Linked DNA regions of Catellatospora sp. TT07R-123. The protein of the gene in region 1 interacts with the protein of each later gene in a pairwise test. Links are inferred from orthologs where the notes say so. Each region holds a gene or a part of one and is shown on either strand. Other genes may lie near its edges. The genes, in order: Cs7R123_RS21610 and Cs7R123_RS17535.

Region 1 (9,380 bases):
CTGCACCTGGACGCCTCCATCCCCGCCGGCAACGGCTTCACCGACGCCGACCGCTGGACCCCCGAACTGGCCGTCGACTTCCTGTCCACCGTGGCCGGACTCGACCGCGCCACCGCCCGCTTCGAAGTGGACCGCTACCTGGGCTGGCCCGGCCAGGCGCTGGCGTTCAAGGCCGGGGCCCGGCTGTGGGCCCAGGCCCGCCGCGACGCCGAGACCCGCGCCGGCGCCGCGTTCGACCGCAAGCGGTTCCACGCCGACGCGCTGCGGCTGGGCCCGATGGGCCTGGACCCGCTGCGCGCCACCCTCACCGCCCTCCACCCCGCTCCGCACCCCGAGGACTGATCCGTGACCACCCCTGACATCGCCGCGGTCATCACCGCGATGTACCGGTCCCTGGGCGACCGCCCCGGGTTCGACGCCCACCTGCACCCCGACCTGACCATCTGGGAATCGGACGCCCCCGCCCTGCTGCACGGCCTGCCCGCCCTGGACGACCTGCGCGACCGCCGCGCCGCCGCCCGCACCGGCGCCCCCGCCCGCGGCTCGGTCACCGTCAGCCCCGAGGAACTGCTCACCGAGGCCTGGGACGGGACCGGCGTGGCCCGCTACCTGCTGCGCGCCCGCTACGCCGACGGCGGCCGCGACGACGTCTTCCGGGTCACCGACGTGCTGCGCCGCGACGAGACCGGCTGGCGGATCGTGCACCACCACGCGGAGGCCCTGTCATGACCGACGAACCCGTCACCGACCTGTACGACCTGCGCGTCGTCGTCGAGCGCATCGAGGGCCGCTCCGTGTGCGGCCTGAAGGTCGGCGACTACATCGACCTGACCGAGTCCAACCGGCTGTCCACGCCCCCCGGCGGCCACTTCTGCCTGTACGCCCTGGCCGCGTGCATGCCGCTGCTGCCCGCCAAGCAGCGGCCGCTGCCGCCCGGCGACTGGCTGGAGACCGACTGCCACGTCGCCTGCCCCGACCCCGACGAGCGGCTGATCATGCGCATCGAGCGCACCCGCCGCCGCACCATCCCCACGGAAGAGCTCACGTGACCCAGCGCCTCATCGGACTCGGCGTGCAGTCCGACAAGACCGCCGCCGAGTACGCCGCCATCGCCCAGCTCGCCGAACGGCACGGCTTCGACACCCTGTCGGTCTTCGGCGACCTGATGTACCAGCCGCCCATCTTCCCGCTGCTCGTGGCGGCGCAGCACACCAGCCGGATCACGCTCGGGCCGGCGTGCCTCAACCCGTACACGATGCATCCGGCCGAGATCGCGGGCCAGGCCGCGGCACTCGATCTCGCCTCCGGCGGCCGCGCCTACCTCGGCCTGGCCCGGGGCACCTGGCTGGACCAGGTCGGCGTGGCGCAGGCCCGGCCGCTGCGCCGGCTGCGCGAGACCGTCGACGTGGTCAACCTGCTGCTCGCCCAGGACCCGTCCGGTTACAGCGGCAAGGAGCTGACCATCGCCCCGGGTACGGCCCTGCGCTACACCCCGCACCGGCCCCGGGTGCCGCTGCTGGTCGGCACCTGGGGGCAGCGCACCGCCGAGCTGGCCGCGGCCGTCGCCGACGAGGTCAAGGTCGGCGGCTCGGCCAACCCGGGGATGGGCAAGACCATGCGGGGCTGGCTCGACGCGGCCGCGACCGCCGCCGGGCGCAAGCCGTCGGAGGTGGGGCTGACCCTCGGCGCCGTCACGGTCGTCGACGAGGACGGCGCCGCCGCCCGGAGCCTGGCGCGCACCGAGGTCGCCATGTACCTGGCCGTGGTCGCCGATCTCGACCCGACGGTCGAGATCGATCCCGAGCTGCTGGCCCGGGTCCAGGCGCACGTCGGGCGCGGCGAGCACGTCGCGGCGGGCGCGCTGATCGGCGGCGACCTGCTCGACCTGTTCGCGTTCTCCGGCACCCCGCACCAGGTCGCCGCCCAGGCCGAGGCGCTGTTCGCGGCGGGGGTGACCCGGATCGAGTTCGGCACCCCGCATGGGCTGAGCCCGATGCGCGGCGTCGACCTGCTGGGCCGCCGCGTCCTGCCGACCCTGCGCGGCTGAGCGCCACCACGAAGGCCCGTGTCCGCCGACCCGGCGGCGCGGGCCTTCGTACCTTCGGCTGACCGGGAAGTTCGCGGGCGGAGTGCATGATGGCCGCACCCGGTACGTCCGGCGCACCGCCGGTCGCCCCTTCGGCGATGCGCCTATGGCCCATTCGGCTGTGCATTCTCGGGCATATCGGAAACTGCGGATGATGTTGATCGGCTGCGGAGCCAAAGTCTTGAAACCCTAGCGGTTTAGTGGGATATTCATTCCGTGGTCGAGCCGGACCGCGCCGCCACCTGGCGGAGGCGGCCGGAGCGTGGCATCGGTGCTGCGTGCGGTAACTCGATCGACCACCTGCACCTAGTCAGCTGCACCCCCCTTTCATTGCTGATAAACCGACCACACCGGACCGGTGGGGATCGGTGCGCTTCCGCGCGCCCCGAGGAGGACAGGTTCCGCATGAAGAACCGGATCAGAGCAACCGTCGCGCTCGCCGCTGCCGCCGTACTGGCGCTGTCGGCGTGCGGTGGCAAGGAAGACAACAGCGGCACGCCGGCTTCCGACACCACGCTGCACATCGTCGGTTTCGCGGTCCCCGAGCAGGCCAACAAGGCGATCGCCGCGGCCTGGAACAAGACCGACGCCGGTAAGGGCGTCAAGTTCCAGACCTCCTACGGCGCCTCCGGCGACCAGAGCCGCGCGGTCGTCAACGGACTGAAGGCCGACTACGTCCACTTCTCGGTCTCCAGCGACGTCACCCGCCTGGTCGACGCCGGTCTGGTCGAGAAGGACTGGAACGCCGGCCCCACCAAGGGCATCGTGTCCTCCTCGATCGTGGTGCTCGCGGTGCGCCCGGGCAACCCGAAGGGCATCAAGGGCTGGGACGACCTGATCAAGCCGGGCGTCCAGATCGTCACCCCGAACCCGGCCTCCTCCGGCTCCGCCCGGTGGAACGCGCTCGCGGCGTGGGGCCACATCACGGCCAACGGCGGCACCGACGCCCAGGCCACCGACTTCCTGACGAAGCTGTTCGCCAACGTCGTGTCGCTGCCCAGCAGCGGCCGCGACGCCACCACCGCCTTCCTCGGCGGCACCGGTGACGTGCTGCTGGCGTACGAGAACGAGGCCATCCTGGCCACCCAGGCGGGGGAGAAGTTCGACTGGGTCGTCCCGGCCACCACGATCCTGATCGAGAACCCGGGCGCCATCACCAAGAACGCCGACCCGAAGGCCAAGGACTGGCTGAGCTTCGTGCTCAGCAAGGACGGCCAGCGCCAGTTCGCGCTCAAGGGCTTCCGCCCGATCATCGAGGGTGTCGACACCACCGGCATCCAGGGCGTCAAGGACCCGGCCAACCCCTTCCCGACCCCGGCGAAGCTGCTCACCGTGAGCAAGGACTTCGAGAGCTGGTCGGCCCTGTCGAAGAAGTTCTTCGACGAGAAGGAAGGCCTCATCGTCAAGATCATCGCGGCCTCGGGCAAGGCCAAGTGACGGCGACGGCCCTCACGACGGATCGGCCGGCGGTCTCCCGCCGGCCGATCCGGCATGGACGCCCCCTGACCTGGGTCTCCGGGGTCGGCTTCGGCGTCACGATGCTCTGGTTCAGCCTGCTCGTCCTGATCCCCCTGACCGCCGTCGTCGTCACCGCGTCGACCGGCGGCTGGAGCGGGTTCTGGGACGCCGTCACCAACGAGCAGACCCTGGCCGCGATCGAACTGACCGTCGGCACCGCGTTCGCGGTGACGGTGGTCAACGTCGTCATGGGCACCCTCATCGCGTGGGTGCTGGTCCGCGACCGGTTCTTCGGCAAGCGGGTGCTGGAGGTCCTGATCGACATCCCGTTCGCCCTGCCGACGATCGTCGCGGGTCTGGTGCTGCTGGCGCTGTACGGGCCGAACAGCCCGCTGGGCGTCGACATCGCCAACACCCGCACCGCCGTCTTCCTGGCGTTCCTGTTCGTCACGCTCCCGTTCGTCGTCCGCACCGTGCAGCCCGTGCTGGCCGAACTGGACCGCGACGTGGAGGAGGCGGCCATGTCGCTGGGCGCGAGCCGGTTCACCGTGTTCCGCCGGATCATCCTGCCCAGCCTGACGCCCGCCATCGCGGCGGGCGCCGCGCTGTCGTTCGCCCGCGGCGTCAGCGAGTACGGCTCGCTCGTGCTGCTGTCGGGCAACCTGCCGATGAAGACGGAGGTCACCTCGGTGCGCATCCTCAGCAGCATCGAGAACGACAACCTCGACAGCGCCGCGGCGGTCGCCACGATCCTGCTGGTGATCTCGTTCATCGTGCTGGTCGTCGTCGACACCCTGCAGCGGAGGCTGGTGCGCCGTGGCTGAACTGTCCCACCGCCGCACCCGCACCCGCCGCGGCCCGATCGGCTACCTGATCCGCCTGCTCGTCATCGTCTACCTGTTCTTCCTGGTGGCGTGGCCGGTGTACCTGGTCGCCAAGAACGCCTTCGCCGACGGCACGGACAACCTGACCGGCCTGCTCGAAGACCCCGACATCGTGCACGCGCTGGGCCTGACCGTGCAGGTCGCGCTCATCTCCGTGGTGATCAACACGGTGTTCGGCGTCGGCATCTCGATCCTGCTGGTCCGCTACGACCTGCCGGGCAAGCGGTGGCTGAGCGCGCTGCTGGACCTGCCGCTGTCGGTCTCCCCGATCGTGGTCGGCCTGGCGCTGGTGCTCGTCTACGGCGGGCGCACCGGCTGGTTCGGCCCGGCCCTGGAAGGCGCCGGTTTCCAGGTCATCTTCGCCACCCCGGGCATCGTGCTGGCCACGGTGTTCGTGGCGCTGCCGCTGGTGATCCGCGAGGTCGTGCCCGTCCTCGAAGAGGTCGGCGAGGAGCAGGAGCAGGCCGCGCGCAGCCTCGGCGCCAACGCCGCGCAGACGTTCCTGCGGATCACCCTGCCGTCGATCAAGTGGGGCGTCATCTACGGCGTCGTGCTGAGCCTCGCCCGGTCGCTGGGCGAGTTCGGCGCGGTCAAGGTCGTGTCGGGCAACGTGCTCGGCGACACCCGTACCGCCACGCTGGTCGTGGAGGAGAAGTACCTCAACTTCGACAAGCCCGGCGCGTACGCCACCGCCTTCCTGCTCGCCCTCGTGGCGGTGGCCTGCATCATCGTCGTCTCCGCCCTCCGCCCTAAGGAAGACCGTTGAGCATCGAGATCACAGGAGTTTCCAAGCGTTTCGGGGACTTCGTCGCCCTCGACGACGTGTCCGTGAGCATCCCGTCCGGCGGGCTCACCGCCCTGCTGGGGCCGTCCGGCGGCGGCAAGTCGACGCTGCTGCGGATCATCGCCGGGCTGGAGACCGCCGACACCGGCCGGGTCGAGATCGAAGGCGTGGACGCCACCCGGCTGTCGCCGCAGAAGCGCAACGTCGGCTTCGTGTTCCAGCACTACGCCGCGTTCAAGCACCTGTCGGTGGCCCGCAACGTCGCGTTCGGCCTGGAGATCCGCAAGAAGCCCAAGGCCGAGATCCGCGACCGGGTCGACGAGCTGCTGAAGCTGGTCCACCTGTCCCAGTTCGCCGACCGGCTGCCCGCGCAGCTGTCCGGCGGCCAGCGCCAGCGCATGGCACTGGCCCGCGCGCTGGCGGTGCAGCCCAGCGTGCTGCTGCTCGACGAGCCGTTCGGCGCCCTGGACGCCAAGGTGCGCAAGGAGCTGCGCGACTGGCTGCGCCGCCTGCACGACGAGGTCCACGTCACCACGGTCTTCGTCACCCACGACCAGGAGGAGGCGCTGGAGGTCGCCGACGAGATCGTCGTGATCAACGAGGGCCGCGTCGAGCAGGTCGGTTCGCCCGACGAGCTCTACGACCGCCCGGCCAACGACTTCGTCATGCGGTTCCTCGGCCCGGTGACCGAACTCGGCGGCCGCCTGGTGCGCCCGCACGACCTGCAACTGCTGGTAGACAGCACCGATCCCGGCGCGGTGTCGGGTCGGGTCAGGCGGGTCACCCGCATCGGCTTCGAGATCCGGGTCGAGGTGGCGGTGGGCGACCAGGACGTCACGGTCACCCTCAACCGCAACGAGTTCCTTGCGCTGGGCGTGCAGGTCGGCTCCGACGTGCAGGTGCGGGTCGCGCCCGAGGTCGGCGCGGTGCAGAGCCGGTCGCAGGCGGTCGGCGCCGTCTGACCGTCGTACGAGGTGCCCAGGCCCGCGGGCCCGGCGGTGGACGTTGCTGTCGCCCACCGACGAACCCGCGGGCCGCCTCGTGCCGGCGTCAGCCGCCCGTCTCTGTCAGCTGATCCAGCAGGTCGCGCAGGCTCGTGCTGTTCAGCATGCCGCCAGCCGCCGCGTGCAGCGACCGCCAGAACAGCGGCAGCGCGCGGGCCGAGCCGACGTAGGTGATCGCGTGCGGCGGGCGGCCCCGGATGCTGCTGAGCTCGCCGCTGACGGCGCGCATGACGTCGCCGATGGAGATCAGCTCGGCGGGCCGGGCCAGGCTGTAGCCGCCGTCGTTGCCCGCCCGGCTGAGCAGGAGCTCGGCCCGGCGCAGGTCGTACAGCAGCGGGGGCAGGTAGGTCGCGGGGATGCCCTGCCGGGCGGCGAGCTGGCTGGTCGACACGTGCGCGCCACCGGCCGCGGCGATGGCCAGCATCGCCTGCACCGCGTAGTCGTGTCTGGCCGTGATGTGCACTGCCTCGCGCAATCCTGTTCGGACGGCAGGAACTATTCCTACTATTTCTATAGGTTATATGGTTGGTCGGGTCGGGCGCAATGCCGCAACCCGGACTGCGAAAGTTGTTCACCTACAACGCCGATATGAACAGTAGGGTATTGCGGTCCTGGTCGGACAGACACAGCGATCGGCAGGAGAACCTGTGCCCTCATCCGTTCCGCGCCGGCGCCCGCGCCGCACCGCACTAGCCTTGGTCCTCGGCGTGCTGGTCGCCGCCGCATCCCCCGCCGTCCCCGCGAGCGCCGGCTATCCGGAGTTCGGCCCGCCCGCCCCGCAGAACCCGGCGACCGCCCCCGCCGGAGGAGCCAGCAGCCACGGCGACAGCGCCTCGGCCAAGACCTTCGCCGAACCCGGACCGGCCGGAGCGCCGCTGACCGCCACCCGGGCCACGCTGCTGGCAGCCTGCCCGACCCTGCTGCACGGCGGCGACGGGCAACTGCTGGCCCTGTGCACCGACGTGCTCGGCCAGACCCCGGCGGTCCACCTGCTCGACCGCGGCACCGGCAACTCGCTGGCCAGGCTGTCCATCGCCAAGGGCAACCTGCTCGGCGGCGTCTACGCCTACCTCGACGACACCGACCAGGTCGTGGTCGTCGACGGCAACCGCGACCTGCTGCGCATCGCGCACAGCCGGGGCCTGTTCGGCATCTGGACCCTGCGCGTGACGCAGAAGGTGTCGCTGGCCGCCGCAGTGGCCGCCGACGACTCGGTGGTCGGCGTGCTGGCCGGCTACGACCGCCGGGTGTGGTTCATCACCGCCGCCGGCACCGTCGGGGTCTACGATCCGGCCACCGGCAGCGTGAACGCCTACCGTCTGCCCGCCGGCGAGCGCATCGCCAACAGCCTGTCCACGGTGCCCGCAGGCGTCGCCGTCACCAGCGACCACGCCCTGTACCTGTTCGCCGCCGACACCCCGGGCATCCCGGTGCTGCGCTGGCGCCAGGCGTACGACCGCGGCCCGGCCCGCAAGCCCGGCCAGCTCAGCTGGGGCAGCGGAGCCACCCCCGTCTTCTTCGGACCAGCGACCGGCACCGAGTACGTGGCGATCACCGACAACGCGTCTCCCCACATGAACCTGCTCGTCCTGCGCGCCGCCGACGGCACGGTGCTCTGCACGCGGCCGCTGTTCACCGGCAAGCCCGCCAGCGGCACCGAGAACGCGCCCGTGGCCGCCGGCCGCAGCGTGTTCCTCACCAACTCCTACGGTTACGACTACCCGGCCCTGCCCGACGACGCGGGCCCGAGCGTGCCCGAGGACGCCCCGTTCACCGGCGGCCTGACCCGCGTCGACGTCCGCGCCGACGGCACCGGCTGCGACGTGGTGTGGGAGACGGGCACCCGCTCGGCGGCGCTGCCCCGGCTGTCGACCGCCGACGGCAGGCTGTACACCGCGGTCCAGGACGGCCTGCTGGGCGACCTCGACCCGTTCTACTTCGCCGCCGTCGACGCCCGCACCGGGGCCGTGTCCGACCAGCTGCTGCTGGGCTCGGCCCTGGTCAACCCGCTTCAGACCGCGGGCACGTCCCGCAACGGGGTGTACTACCAGGGCACCGTCACCGGTGTCGTACGCATCGCCCGTCAATAGGGCGACGGCAGGCGTCCCGCCTCCGGACGGGGCGCCTGCCGGGATCAGCCCTCGGGCAGCGAACGGCCGGCGGGCACGAACAACAGCTCGCCGGGCTCGCTGGGGTGCAGCACCTGCTGCCAGCGCGCCTGCTGCTCGGGGCGCGGCATCCAGTCGGCGAAGGGCAGGTACCAGCACCGCCAGACGATCCGCAAGGCCAGGAACAGGCCGTAGAAGGGGATGAGCAGCAGCACGATGTCCCGCCACCGGTAGCCGACCCGCGTCGCGGGAACCCAGACCGCGAATCCGAGCAGCACCAGCGTGATCCGGGCGGCGGCCACACCGTCGGCCCGCACCGACAGCGCGTACAGCAGCAGGACCGCGACCTGATGGGCGACCACCAGCAGTGCCGCAGTCGTGACGGCCGTAAGCGCGACGCGCCACCCCCACGACCTGGGCCGCCTGCCCTCGGGCCTGGCGTTCGGCGAGGTCCTGACCATGAGTCCTCCTGCTCGGCTGCGGCCCGCAGGGTAACAACGCCCGGCATCCCGCCATCCGCCACCGATTCCCGCCCTGGGCACGCTCCACGGACGAGGGTCACAGCCGGACCCGGCGGGAGGCCTCGACCGACCATTCGACGAGCATCAGCGTCGCGTCGTCCCGGGGCGGCCCGACCTGGAACTGGGCCAGCTGCCTCGCCAGCTGCCGCAGGGTCTCCGGGGCCGGCAGCTCTGCCAGCTGCGCCCGCTCGGCGAGGTCGGCCAGCCGTTCCACCCCGAACGGCGTCCCGTCGCCGTCCCTTGCCTCGGTCACCCCGTCGGTGTAGAGCAGCAGCCGGTCACCGGGCTCCAGCGAATCCTCCCCGACCTCGCGGCGTGCGTCGCCCAGGCCGAGGGGCAGGCGTCGGCCGCCGTCAAGCTCACCGACGGTCCGGCTGCGCCGCAGCAGCAGCGGCGACGGGTGCCCGGCGTTGACGAAACGCAGCTCACCGCTGTCGGTGTCCAGCTCGCAGAACAGCCCCGTCACGAACGCGTCCCGGCCGAACTGCTCGGTCAGCGCCAGCTCAGCCTGGTCGACCATGCCGAGCAGGTCGGC
Region 2 (9,283 bases), on another replicon or contig:
GGGCGCGGACGACGCTGGCCGGGCACCTGGCCGACGAGCACGCGGAGGAGGTGGACCGTGTCTGACCGCGACCCGCTGCGCGACGCGCTGGCCGGGACCGCCGACGCGGTGCGGCCGTTGCTCACCCCGCCCGGGGCGGACGCGGCGCGGCGCACGCTGCGGCGCCGCAGGCGCACCCGGCCCGCCGCCGCGGCCGTGCTCGCCGTGGTCGCGGTGCTCGGCCTGAGCCCGCTGATACCCGGCCGAGGCGGCCTTCCCGCGGTGGACACCAGCCCTTCGCCGGCTGGATCGTCGAACCCGTGGTGGTCGGTGGCGTCCGATTCCGCCGGCCCGAGCCTGTCGCCCAGCGAGGTGCTCAAGGGGGGAGCGCAGGCCCCGGGATCGCCGCAGCCAAAGGGAACCCCACGCTGTGTCAAGCGCGGGTACGTCTGGATCACCGGGCCCGGCGATCGCGGTTACCAGCTGTCCGGCATCGAGCAGGGCCAGCTCTACTACCGCATCTGCCCCGGTGAGACGATCCGCGTCTTCTGGGCGCAGTACCGCTACGAGCCCGACGGGTCGCAGAAGCTGTACGCCTCGCACGTCTACCTGCTCACCTACGCGAACCCGACCGTGTACGCCACGATCGACGAGCCTGCGGACTGCCACGGCGACCTGTACTTCGTCGCGGGCGGGCGATCGATCCGGCAGACCATCGCGCGAGGAGACCAGAACGCCTACGGCGACGACGCGCTGTCCGCCACGTTCTGGACGCCGTGCTGAACCGGACCGTCAGCGGCCCGGGTTGACCGGCGGCGCCAGCAGGGCGGCCGTGTCGGGACGGTGCACGCCGCCCAGGCCCGACTGCTCGGCGGCGATCTTCTCCTGGAGGCGCAGGATGCCGTGCAGCAGCGCCTCGGGGCGCGGCGGGCAGCCGGGGACGTACACGTCGACCGGGATGATCTGGTCGACGCCCTTGGTCACCGAGTACGAGTCCCAGTACGGCCCGCCGCAGTTGCTGCACGCCCCGAACGAGATGACGTACTTCGGCTCGGGCATCTGGTCGTAGAGCCGCTTGATGGCCGGGGCCATCTTGTCGGTGACCGTGCCCGACACGACCATCAGGTCGGCCTGGCGCGGCCCGTGCGCGAACGGGATCACGCCCAGCCGCATGAAGTCGTGGCGGCTCATGCTGCTGGCGATGAACTCGATCGCGCAGCAGGCCAGGCCGAAGTTGAACACCCACAGCGAGTAGCGCCGACCCCAGTTCAGCACGAACTTGATCGGGTCTCCGAGCACCGAGGGCAGGGCCATGGGCCCAGCCTAGACCTCCACCGGTGCCCGGCCACAGACCCGCGGCTCACTGGGCGGGTGCCACATACCCCAGCCAGGCGTCGACCTCCTGCTGGGTCAGGATGCGGTCCACCCGCGCCTGGGCGGTGATCGGGAACCGGCGCCCCGGCCGCCAGTGGCGGCTGTAGCGCGGCGTGTCCAGCATCAGGATCCGGGTGCCGCTGATCGCCGAGATGTCGGCCGGGCCGGTCTCGTTGCGCAGCACCGCGCCGGTCGCGTCGGACATGTGGAAGTAGTCGTCCACGTGCTCCAGTTCGGTGCCGTCGGGCCCGAACCGCATCACGTTGACCCAGCGCTGCTCCGGCCGCCGCCCCTCGACCAGGCCCGCGCCGACCAGCGCGTCGGCCAGCAGCACCTGGAGCTGGAAGTTGTCGGCGATGCCGCCGAGCCAGACCATCGCGCCGTGGCGGCTGGGCCGGTGCACCACCAGCACGTGCTCGTCGAGGATGCGCAGGGCCAGGATGAGCCGCATGAACGCGGGCGCCGTCGAGTGCAGCGGGTCGACCTGCGCCATCCAGGCGGCACGGTCGCCGAGCTGCGTGCGGGCGGTCTCGTGGTGCAGGCAGGCCACCGCGGCCAGCGCCCAGTGCGGCCCGTCGCGCCACGCCGCCAGCAGCGGCATCGCGGGCGCCGGGCCGATCGCAGCGCCGAGCATGCCGGTAGCGACGGTCATGCCGGCCTGGTCCCGCTCGGGCAGCGGGCGCCCGGGGAAGCGGGACAGCCAGGCGTCGAGGAAGGCGTGGGTGCCGGTCAGCGCCCCGTTCAGCCGCTCCAGCACGATCCGGGTGAGCGGGCCGGGGTCGGCGCCCAGCTCGACCATGGCGCCCGCGGCCGTGGCGGCGTTGGCGGCCACGAACGGCAGCGGCGCCGCCGCGATCGCCGGGGCCAGGTAGGCCACCGCCGGCGTCAGCTCGGCCGGGGGCACCTGCTGCGCGGCGCGCACCAGCGGGGCCACGGCCGTCAGCGCGGCCATCGGGTCACGCCCCAGCACCAGCTGATGGAACTGCTGCACCTGCTGCGAGAACATGGCACCCCTCCGTGGCTCGCCCGTACGCCACGGGCCGACTGTCACCTGCGGCTGGCAGCCGGTTCGGGATCGGTCACCGCGGGCATGTCGCCCAGGTCGTATCCGCGGAGCAGCACCAGTGCGATGCCCACGATAAGGCCCGGCACAACTGTGAATCCGAGCAGGACTCCGGTCCGCGCGGAGTCGGTCTGCGCGACCGCGGTTCCGGCCGTGGTGGAGATGTATCCGAACAGCTGGAGCACGACCCCGAAGATGAACGGGCCCAGCGCCAGGCCCAGGGTCTCCCCCGCGGTCCACACGCCGGTGAACACGCCCGCCTGCCGCTTGCCGGTGCGGGCGGTGTCGTAGGCGATGCAGTCGGGCAGCATGGCCAGGCCGAACAGCTGCTGCCCGGCATAGCCGAAGCCGATCACGGCGATGACGGCGTACACGGCCCAGTGCGGCAGCACCGGTGCCGCGACCAGCGCCAGGGTCGCCACGGTCAGCGTGATCGAGGCGACCACGTACCCCTTGAGCTTGCCCAGCCGCTCGCCCACCCGGCGCCAGAGCGGCATGACCACCAGGGCGGGGCTGACCACGACCACGAACAGCGTGGTGGTGGTGCCGGGGTCGCCGAGCACGTGCCGGGCGAAGTACTCGACCCCGCCGAGCATGCAGGCCACGCCGGTGGCCTGGACCACGAAGCAGGCGACCAGCACCCGGAACGGGCGGTTGGCCGCCACCACCTTGAGCTGCGCCCGCAGCGACGGCTCGCTGGCGGTGATCACGCCGGTCGGCGCCTTGGCGGTGCTGAAGAAGGCGAAGAGGGTGCCGCAGACCATGATCGCGGCGACGAACATGCCCATCCAGCGGTAGCCGGGGAGGCCGCCGCCGGTGGAGTCTCGAATGATCGGCGCGAGCGCGCCGGAGACCAGGATCGAGGTGGCGAGCAACGCGACCCGCCAGGTCATCAGCCTGGTGCGTTCGTCCGGCGAGGAGGTCATCTCGGCGGGCATCGCGACGTACGGCACCTGGAAGAAGCCGAACGCGGTCGCGGTGAGCAGGAACATCACCACGACGTACAGCCCCGACAGGTCGGAGAACCCGAGAGGAGCAGCGAATATGCCGGCAAACAGCGCCGCCATGGCGAGCCCGGCGAACAGCAGGTACGGCCGGCGGGCGCCCCAGCGGGTCTGGGTCCGGTCGGAGAGCCGGCCCACCACCGGGTTGAGCACCACGTCCCAGGCCTTGGGCAGCAGCACCAGCAGGCCCGCCAGACCTGCGGCGACACCGAGGGTGTCGGTCAGGTACGGCAGCAGCAGCAGGCCGGGCACGGTGCCGAACGCCCCGGTCGTCAGCGAACCGAGGGAATATCCGATGCGAACATGCGTGGGAAGCGCTTCGCCCGGAGCCTCCATCACCTCCACACTGGATGTCATGAGGGCGGATGGTACGGGAGGCAGTTGAATGCGGGTACCTGCCGGTGTGGCAGCGGGCCATCCGGCTACCGCTGAAATAGGCCTTCGGATACTCCAGATGGGCGGATCGGCCGCCGACGCGGCGGTCGCCGCGGTCTTCGCCGCCTGCGTGGGAGAGACCGTTTTCACTGGCCTGAGCGGTGGCGGCTTCGCCACATACTTCGAAGCTTCGACAGGGCGGGTTTCCTGCCTTGATTTCTTCGTCGCAATGCCTGGTTTGGATGCGGATCGTAAGTCAGGGCCGATGCGGCCGATCTCGGTCGCCTTCGGGGAGGTGCCGCTGCCGTACGAGATCGGCGGAGCGTCCGTCGCGGTGCCCGGCGTGCCCGCCGGGTGTGGCGAGATTCACGCCCGCTGGGGCGTGCTGCCCTGGTCCGAGATCGTCGCGCCCGCGGTCGAACTGGCGCACACCGGGACGCCGATCCCCGAGGCGCACGCCGTCACGCTGCCGTCGCTGCTGGAGGCGATGCTGCTCGACCAGGGCCTGCCCGCGTACGCCCCCGGCGGGCGGCTGCTGCGCGGCGGCGAGATGCTCTACCACGCCGGGCTGGCCGACGCGCTGACCATGATCGCCTCGGACGGCCCGTCCGCCTGCTACACCGGCAAGATCGGCGCGAGCATCGTCGAGGCGGTCCGCGCCGACGGCGGCGCGCTCGGACCGCTGGACCTCGCGTCATACCGCGTGCTCGACCGCGAGGTGGCCGGGGCGCCGCTCGGCGGGCGCACCGTGCTCGGCCGCGCCGACCTCAACCGCGTCATCGACACCATCCGCTCACTACCCGCCGACCTGGCCGAACTCGACCGCGGCGGCCGCGCCGTCGCCCTGGCCGACGCCCTCGACGTGCGCCGGCGACTGGACAAGCTCGGCAACACCACCAACGTCACCGCCGTCGACGAGGCGGGCAACGCCTGCGTCGTCACCACCACGCTCGGGCTCGGCTCCGGCATCTGGCTGCCCGGCCTCGGCATCCACCTCAACTCGATGCTCGGCGAGGGCGAGCTGATCGCGGGCGATCTCGCGCCCGGCGAGCGGATGGGCTCGATGATGTGCCCGCTGATCGTGCTCGACCGGGGGAACCTGCAACTCGCGCTGGGCTCGGCGGGCGGCTCGCGGATCCGGTCGGCGCTGCTGAACACGCTGGTGGGCGTACTGATCGAGGAGCTGGACGTGGCTGCCGCCGTGACCGCGGCCCGGCTGCACCCGCTCGACGAGGTCGTCCACGTCGAACCGGGGTACCCGGCCGACGCCGCCGACGCCCTCACCGCCGCCGGCTACACCGTCAACCGCTGGCCGTCCCTCAACCACTACTTCGGCGGGGTGTCCGCCATCGGCCTGTCCGGCGCCGCCGCCGACCCCCGCCGCAGCGGAACAGCCCTCCTCCTCTAACCCCACCGCCCACGGCCCCGCCCACCGGCCCCCGCCCACCGGCCTCCCCGTCGATCATGAACTTGTGGCACGGCTCGACGGTGTGTCGCGGGCACAGCCTCCTGATCGACAGATGGGCGGCCGGTGGGCGCGCGGTCGGGGGTTCAGTTGATGTGGGTGGCGGCGACGTGGGCGCCGCGGAAGGTGACGCCCTCCGCCTGGAGGCGGCGGCGGGCCTCGTTCTCGTGCCCCGGAGGCAGACGGCCGCCCGCCCCGACGACACGGTGCCAGGGCACCCCGCCGCCGTGGCGGGCCATGATCGTGCCGACCCGGCGGGCCGAGTTGCGGCCGGACTCGTCGGCCAGAGCGTCCGCCACCGCCCCGTAGGTCATCACCCGTCCAGGTGGAATCTGCTCCACCAGGCGCAGCACGGCTTCGGTGTACTCCTCGGGCGTCATGCCGCCAGGCTAGTTCCCAGCCCGCCGCCGCCGACCCGCCCCGCCAGCGTCCGCCGCTCGGTCGATCAGGAGCCTGTGCACGGGACACGCCGTCGAACCGTGCCATAAGTTCATGATCAACGCTGAGGGAAGGGCGCGGGCCAGTGGGTGGGATGGGGGCGGGGTGGGGGTGGGTGGGGTGGGCAGAATGGGGGCATGCGGGACGTGGTCACGCGGAGTAAGCGCGTGGTGGTGAAGGTGGGGTCGTCGTCACTGACGACGGCTGCCGGGGGGTTGGACCCCGACAGGCTCGGGGCGCTGGTGGCGGCGGTGGCCGCGGCCGAGCGGCCGGGCGGGGCGCGGCGGGAGGTCGTGCTGGTGTCGTCCGGGGCGATCGCGGCGGGGCTGGCGCCGCTGGGGCTGGCCCGGCGACCGCGGGACCTGGCCACGCAGCAGGCTGCGGCCAGCGTGGGCCAGGGACGGCTGATGCACGCGTACACGGAGGAGTTCGGGCGGCACGGGCGCACCGTCGGCCAGGTGCTGCTGACCGTCGACGACGTGACCCGGCGGGCGCACTACCGCAACGCGTACCGGACGCTGCGCAAGCTGCTCGACATGAACGCCGTCCCGATCATCAACGAGAACGACACGGTCGCCACCGAGGAGATCCGGTTCGGCGACAACGACCGGCTCGCCGCCCTGGTGGCCGCGCTGGTGCAGGCCGACCTGCTGGTGCTGCTGTCCGACGTCGACGCGCTGTACACCGGCCACCCCTCGCACCCGGACTCGCGGCGGATCGACGAGGTCACCGACTTCGCGCGGCTGCGGTCGGTCGACGTGAGCGGCGCGGGCAGCGCCGGGGTGGGCACCGGCGGCATGGTGACCAAGGTCGAGGCGGCCCGGATCGCCAGCGACGCGGGCATCCCGGTGGTGCTCACGGCCGCGCCCATGGCCGCCGCGGCCCTGTCCGGCGAGTCGGTGGGCACGCTCTTCCACGCCGCGGGGGTACGGGCCACCGCCCGCCTGCACTGGCTGGCCCACGCCACCACGGCGCGCGGCCGCCTGCACCTGGACCCGGGCGCGGTCTCCGCCGTCGTGGAGCGCCGCGCCTCGCTGCTGCCGGCCGGGATCACCGCCGTCGACGGCGCGTTCACCGCGGGCGACCCGGTCGACCTGGTGGACTCCGGCGGCCGCCCGGTCGCCCGGGGACTGGTCAACTACGACGCCCTCGAACTGCCGGGCCTGCTGGGCCGCTCCACCGGTGAGCTGGCCGCGACGCTCGGTCCCGCCTACGAGCGCGAGGTCGTCCACCGCGACGACCTCGTCCTGCTCCAGGCGTGAGAAGGGCACCTTGTTATCGCAATACGTGGCGGAAGGGCACTTTCCCATCGCTTTCGGCGCGAGGGAGCGCGGGGCGGGCGGCGGAGTGCGGCGAGTGACTGAGGAGCGGTGCGCATGAGTGTGATCGAGCAGGCGGGGCGGGCCCGGGAGGCCGCCACGGTGCTGGCGACGGCGTCGCGGGCGGTGAAGGACGCGGCGCTGCTGGTGATGGCCGAGGCGCTGTCGTCGCGTACCGCCGAGATCCTGGCGGCGAACGAGCTGGACGTGGCCGCGGCGCGCGAGCAGGGCACGCCCGAGTCGACCGTGGACCGGCTGGCGCTGAACGCGTCGCGGCTGGCCGGGATGGCCGAGGGCCTGCGCCAGATCGCGGGCCTGCCGGACCCGGTCGGCGAGGTGGTCCGGGGCGGGACGCTGCCCAACGGGCTCCAGGTGCGCCAGCTGCGGGTGCCGTTCGGCGTGGTCGGCATCATCTACGAGGCGCGGCCGAACGTCACCGCCGACGCCGCCGGGCTGACCCTGAAGTCGGGCAACGCGGTGCTGCTGCGCGGCTCGGGTTCGGCGGCCCGCTCCAACGCGGCGATCGTGGCGGTGCTGCGCGACGCGCTGGCCGCCGCCGGCCTGCCCGCCGACGCGGTGCAGCTGGTCGACTCGTCGACCCGGGACACGGTCAAGGAGCTGATGCGCGCCCGCGGCCTGGTCGACGTGCTGATCCCGCGCGGCGGCGCGTCGCTGATCCGCACCGTGGTCGAGGAGTCGTCGGTGCCGGTGATCGAGACCGGGGTCGGCAACTGCCACATCTACGTCGACGAGTCGGCCGACCTGGACATGGCGCTGAACATCCTGCTCAACGCGAAGGTGCAGCGGCCGTCGGTGTGCAACTCGGCCGAGTCGCTGCTGGTGCACGCGGCGGTGGCCGACGCGTTCCTGCCCCGGGCGCTGGCGGCGCTGCGCGGGCACGGCGTGACGGTGCACGGTTCACCGGAGGTCGCCGCGTACGACGGCACCGTCGTGCCCGCGACCGAGGAGGACTGGGGCACCGAGTACCTGGCGCTGGAGCTGTCGGCGCGCGTGGTGCCGTCGCTGGACGAGGCGGTGGCGCACATCCGCCGCTACGGCTCGGGCCACTCCGAGGCGATCATCACGACCTCGCTGCCGGCCGCGAACCGCTTCACCGCGCACGTGGACGCGGCCGCCGTGCTGGTCAACGCCTCGACCCGGTTCGTCGACGGCGGCGAGCTCGGCTTCGGCGCCGAGATCGGCATCTCGACGCAGAAGCTGCACGCGCGCGGCCCGATGGGCCTGCCGGAGCTGACCAGCACCAAGTTCGTGATCACCGGCGAGGGGCAGGTGCGCGGCTAGCGGATCGCGCGGATGACGTTCAGGGTGAGGTGCACGTCGAACGCGTCACCCTGTTCGGAGTCCCAGCCGCCGTCGGTGCGCTGCGTCTCGGCCAGCCGCTTCTTCGCCGCGATCATGGTCCAGTCGTCGGCGGAGACGCCGACCCGGCGCATCGTGGCGGCCATCGCGGCCGCGTCGACCGGCGCCATCCGGGGCAGCCGCTCGCCGAGCACCGACTGCATCCGGGCGGCCTCGTAGTACATGTCCTGCCGGTACATCACCGCGGCGCCCAGCCAGCCCGTCATCAGGTACGACGGCCAGGTGCCGTCGGCGTTGAGGCTGTTCTTGATGAAGTCGGCGCCGCGCGCGGCGGAGTCCGCGTACGGGATGGGCGTGTTGTCGCCGTAGGGCAGGGTGGCCCGGAAGTCGAGGCCGAACACGGTCAGCCAGAAGGTGGCCGTCGCGGTCATGTACAGGGTGGCCTCGGGGTCACCCGGCTGCGCCCACTCGGGGGCCTCGGGCGCCAGCTCCTTGACCTCCTGCCAGCTGCCGTCGGGTGCCTGGCGGCCGCCCAGCCAGTCCAGCGCGCGCTGGGCCGCCGGACGCCCGAGGGCGCCGAGGTCGTCCAGCTGGTCGATCCGGTAGCAGGTGACGTCGATCGAGGCGATCTTCCCGCGCTGCGAGGTCGGCCAGCCGCCACTGGGAAGTTGACCGGCTTCCATGGCCGAGACGACGTCATCACTCGGCATGACCCCGGTACGCAGGTACGACAGGCGTGCCCGGTCCACCGGGTCACCCTTCTTCACCACGAAACCGATTGCCGCGTCGAGATCCACCACGGTCATCGAGGGTACGTGTCCCATCCGGTAGTCGACCTCAGGAGGTCGGTCAAGGTCAACAGCACGCTAGGCCGGAATACGTCTCCGACCAGCGCTTGAGAGCGCGAAAGGCCGACGGCGGCATCCCGCCGTCGGCCTTTCGTCAG

The links.
Region 2: the proteins of Cs7R123_RS21610 (region 1) and Cs7R123_RS17535 interact in binary tests that used the Escherichia coli proteins (3 or more experiments, as listed by UniProt). The link is inferred for Catellatospora sp. TT07R-123 from one-to-one orthologs.

The regions. Positions count from the first base shown.
Region 1 is NZ_BNEM01000002.1:284,379-293,758, reverse strand. Bases 4,183-7,182 are described here. They hold Cs7R123_RS21610 (sulfate/molybdate ABC transporter ATP-binding protein), read left to right. Parts: upstream 4,183-5,190; coding sequence 5,191-6,174; downstream 6,175-7,182. Other genes in these bases: Cs7R123_RS21600 (hypothetical protein), read left to right, coding at 6,912-7,182; Cs7R123_RS21605 (Rrf2 family transcriptional regulator), read right to left, coding at 6,263-6,679; Cs7R123_RS21615 (sulfate ABC transporter permease), read left to right, coding at 4,361-5,194; cysT (sulfate ABC transporter permease subunit CysT), read left to right, coding at 4,183-4,368. In the rest of the region: Cs7R123_RS21645 (DUF885 domain-containing protein), read left to right, coding at 1-342; Cs7R123_RS21640 (nuclear transport factor 2 family protein), read left to right, coding at 346-729; Cs7R123_RS21635 (TIGR04076 family protein), read left to right, coding at 726-1,049; Cs7R123_RS21630 (LLM class flavin-dependent oxidoreductase), read left to right, coding at 1,046-2,047; Cs7R123_RS21625 (sulfate ABC transporter substrate-binding protein), read left to right, coding at 2,492-3,523; more of cysT, read left to right, coding at 3,520-4,182; more of Cs7R123_RS21600, read left to right, coding at 7,183-8,306; Cs7R123_RS21595 (hypothetical protein), read right to left, coding at 8,351-8,785; Cs7R123_RS21590 (PP2C family protein-serine/threonine phosphatase), read right to left, coding at 8,883-9,380. UniProt on the Escherichia coli protein: Part of the ABC transporter complex CysAWTP involved in sulfate/thiosulfate import. Responsible for energy coupling to the transport system.
Region 2 is NZ_BNEM01000001.1:4,058,397-4,067,679, forward strand. The notes cover bases 6,294-9,196. They hold Cs7R123_RS17535 (glutamate-5-semialdehyde dehydrogenase), read left to right. Parts: upstream 6,294-7,074; coding sequence 7,075-8,319; downstream 8,320-9,196. Other genes in these bases: proB (glutamate 5-kinase), read left to right, coding at 6,294-6,960; Cs7R123_RS17540 (prenyltransferase/squalene oxidase repeat-containing protein), read right to left, coding at 8,316-9,161. In the rest of the region: Cs7R123_RS17495 (SigE family RNA polymerase sigma factor), read left to right, coding at 1-65; Cs7R123_RS17500 (hypothetical protein), read left to right, coding at 58-762; Cs7R123_RS17505 (NADH-quinone oxidoreductase subunit B), read right to left, coding at 772-1,293; Cs7R123_RS17510 (hypothetical protein), read right to left, coding at 1,340-2,359; Cs7R123_RS17515 (MFS transporter), read right to left, coding at 2,401-3,777; Cs7R123_RS17520 (gamma-glutamyltransferase), read left to right, coding at 3,806-5,203; Cs7R123_RS17525 (MGMT family protein), read right to left, coding at 5,347-5,640; more of proB, read left to right, coding at 5,836-6,293. UniProt on the Escherichia coli protein: Catalyzes the NADPH-dependent reduction of L-glutamate 5-phosphate into L-glutamate 5-semialdehyde and phosphate. The product spontaneously undergoes cyclization to form 1-pyrroline-5-carboxylate.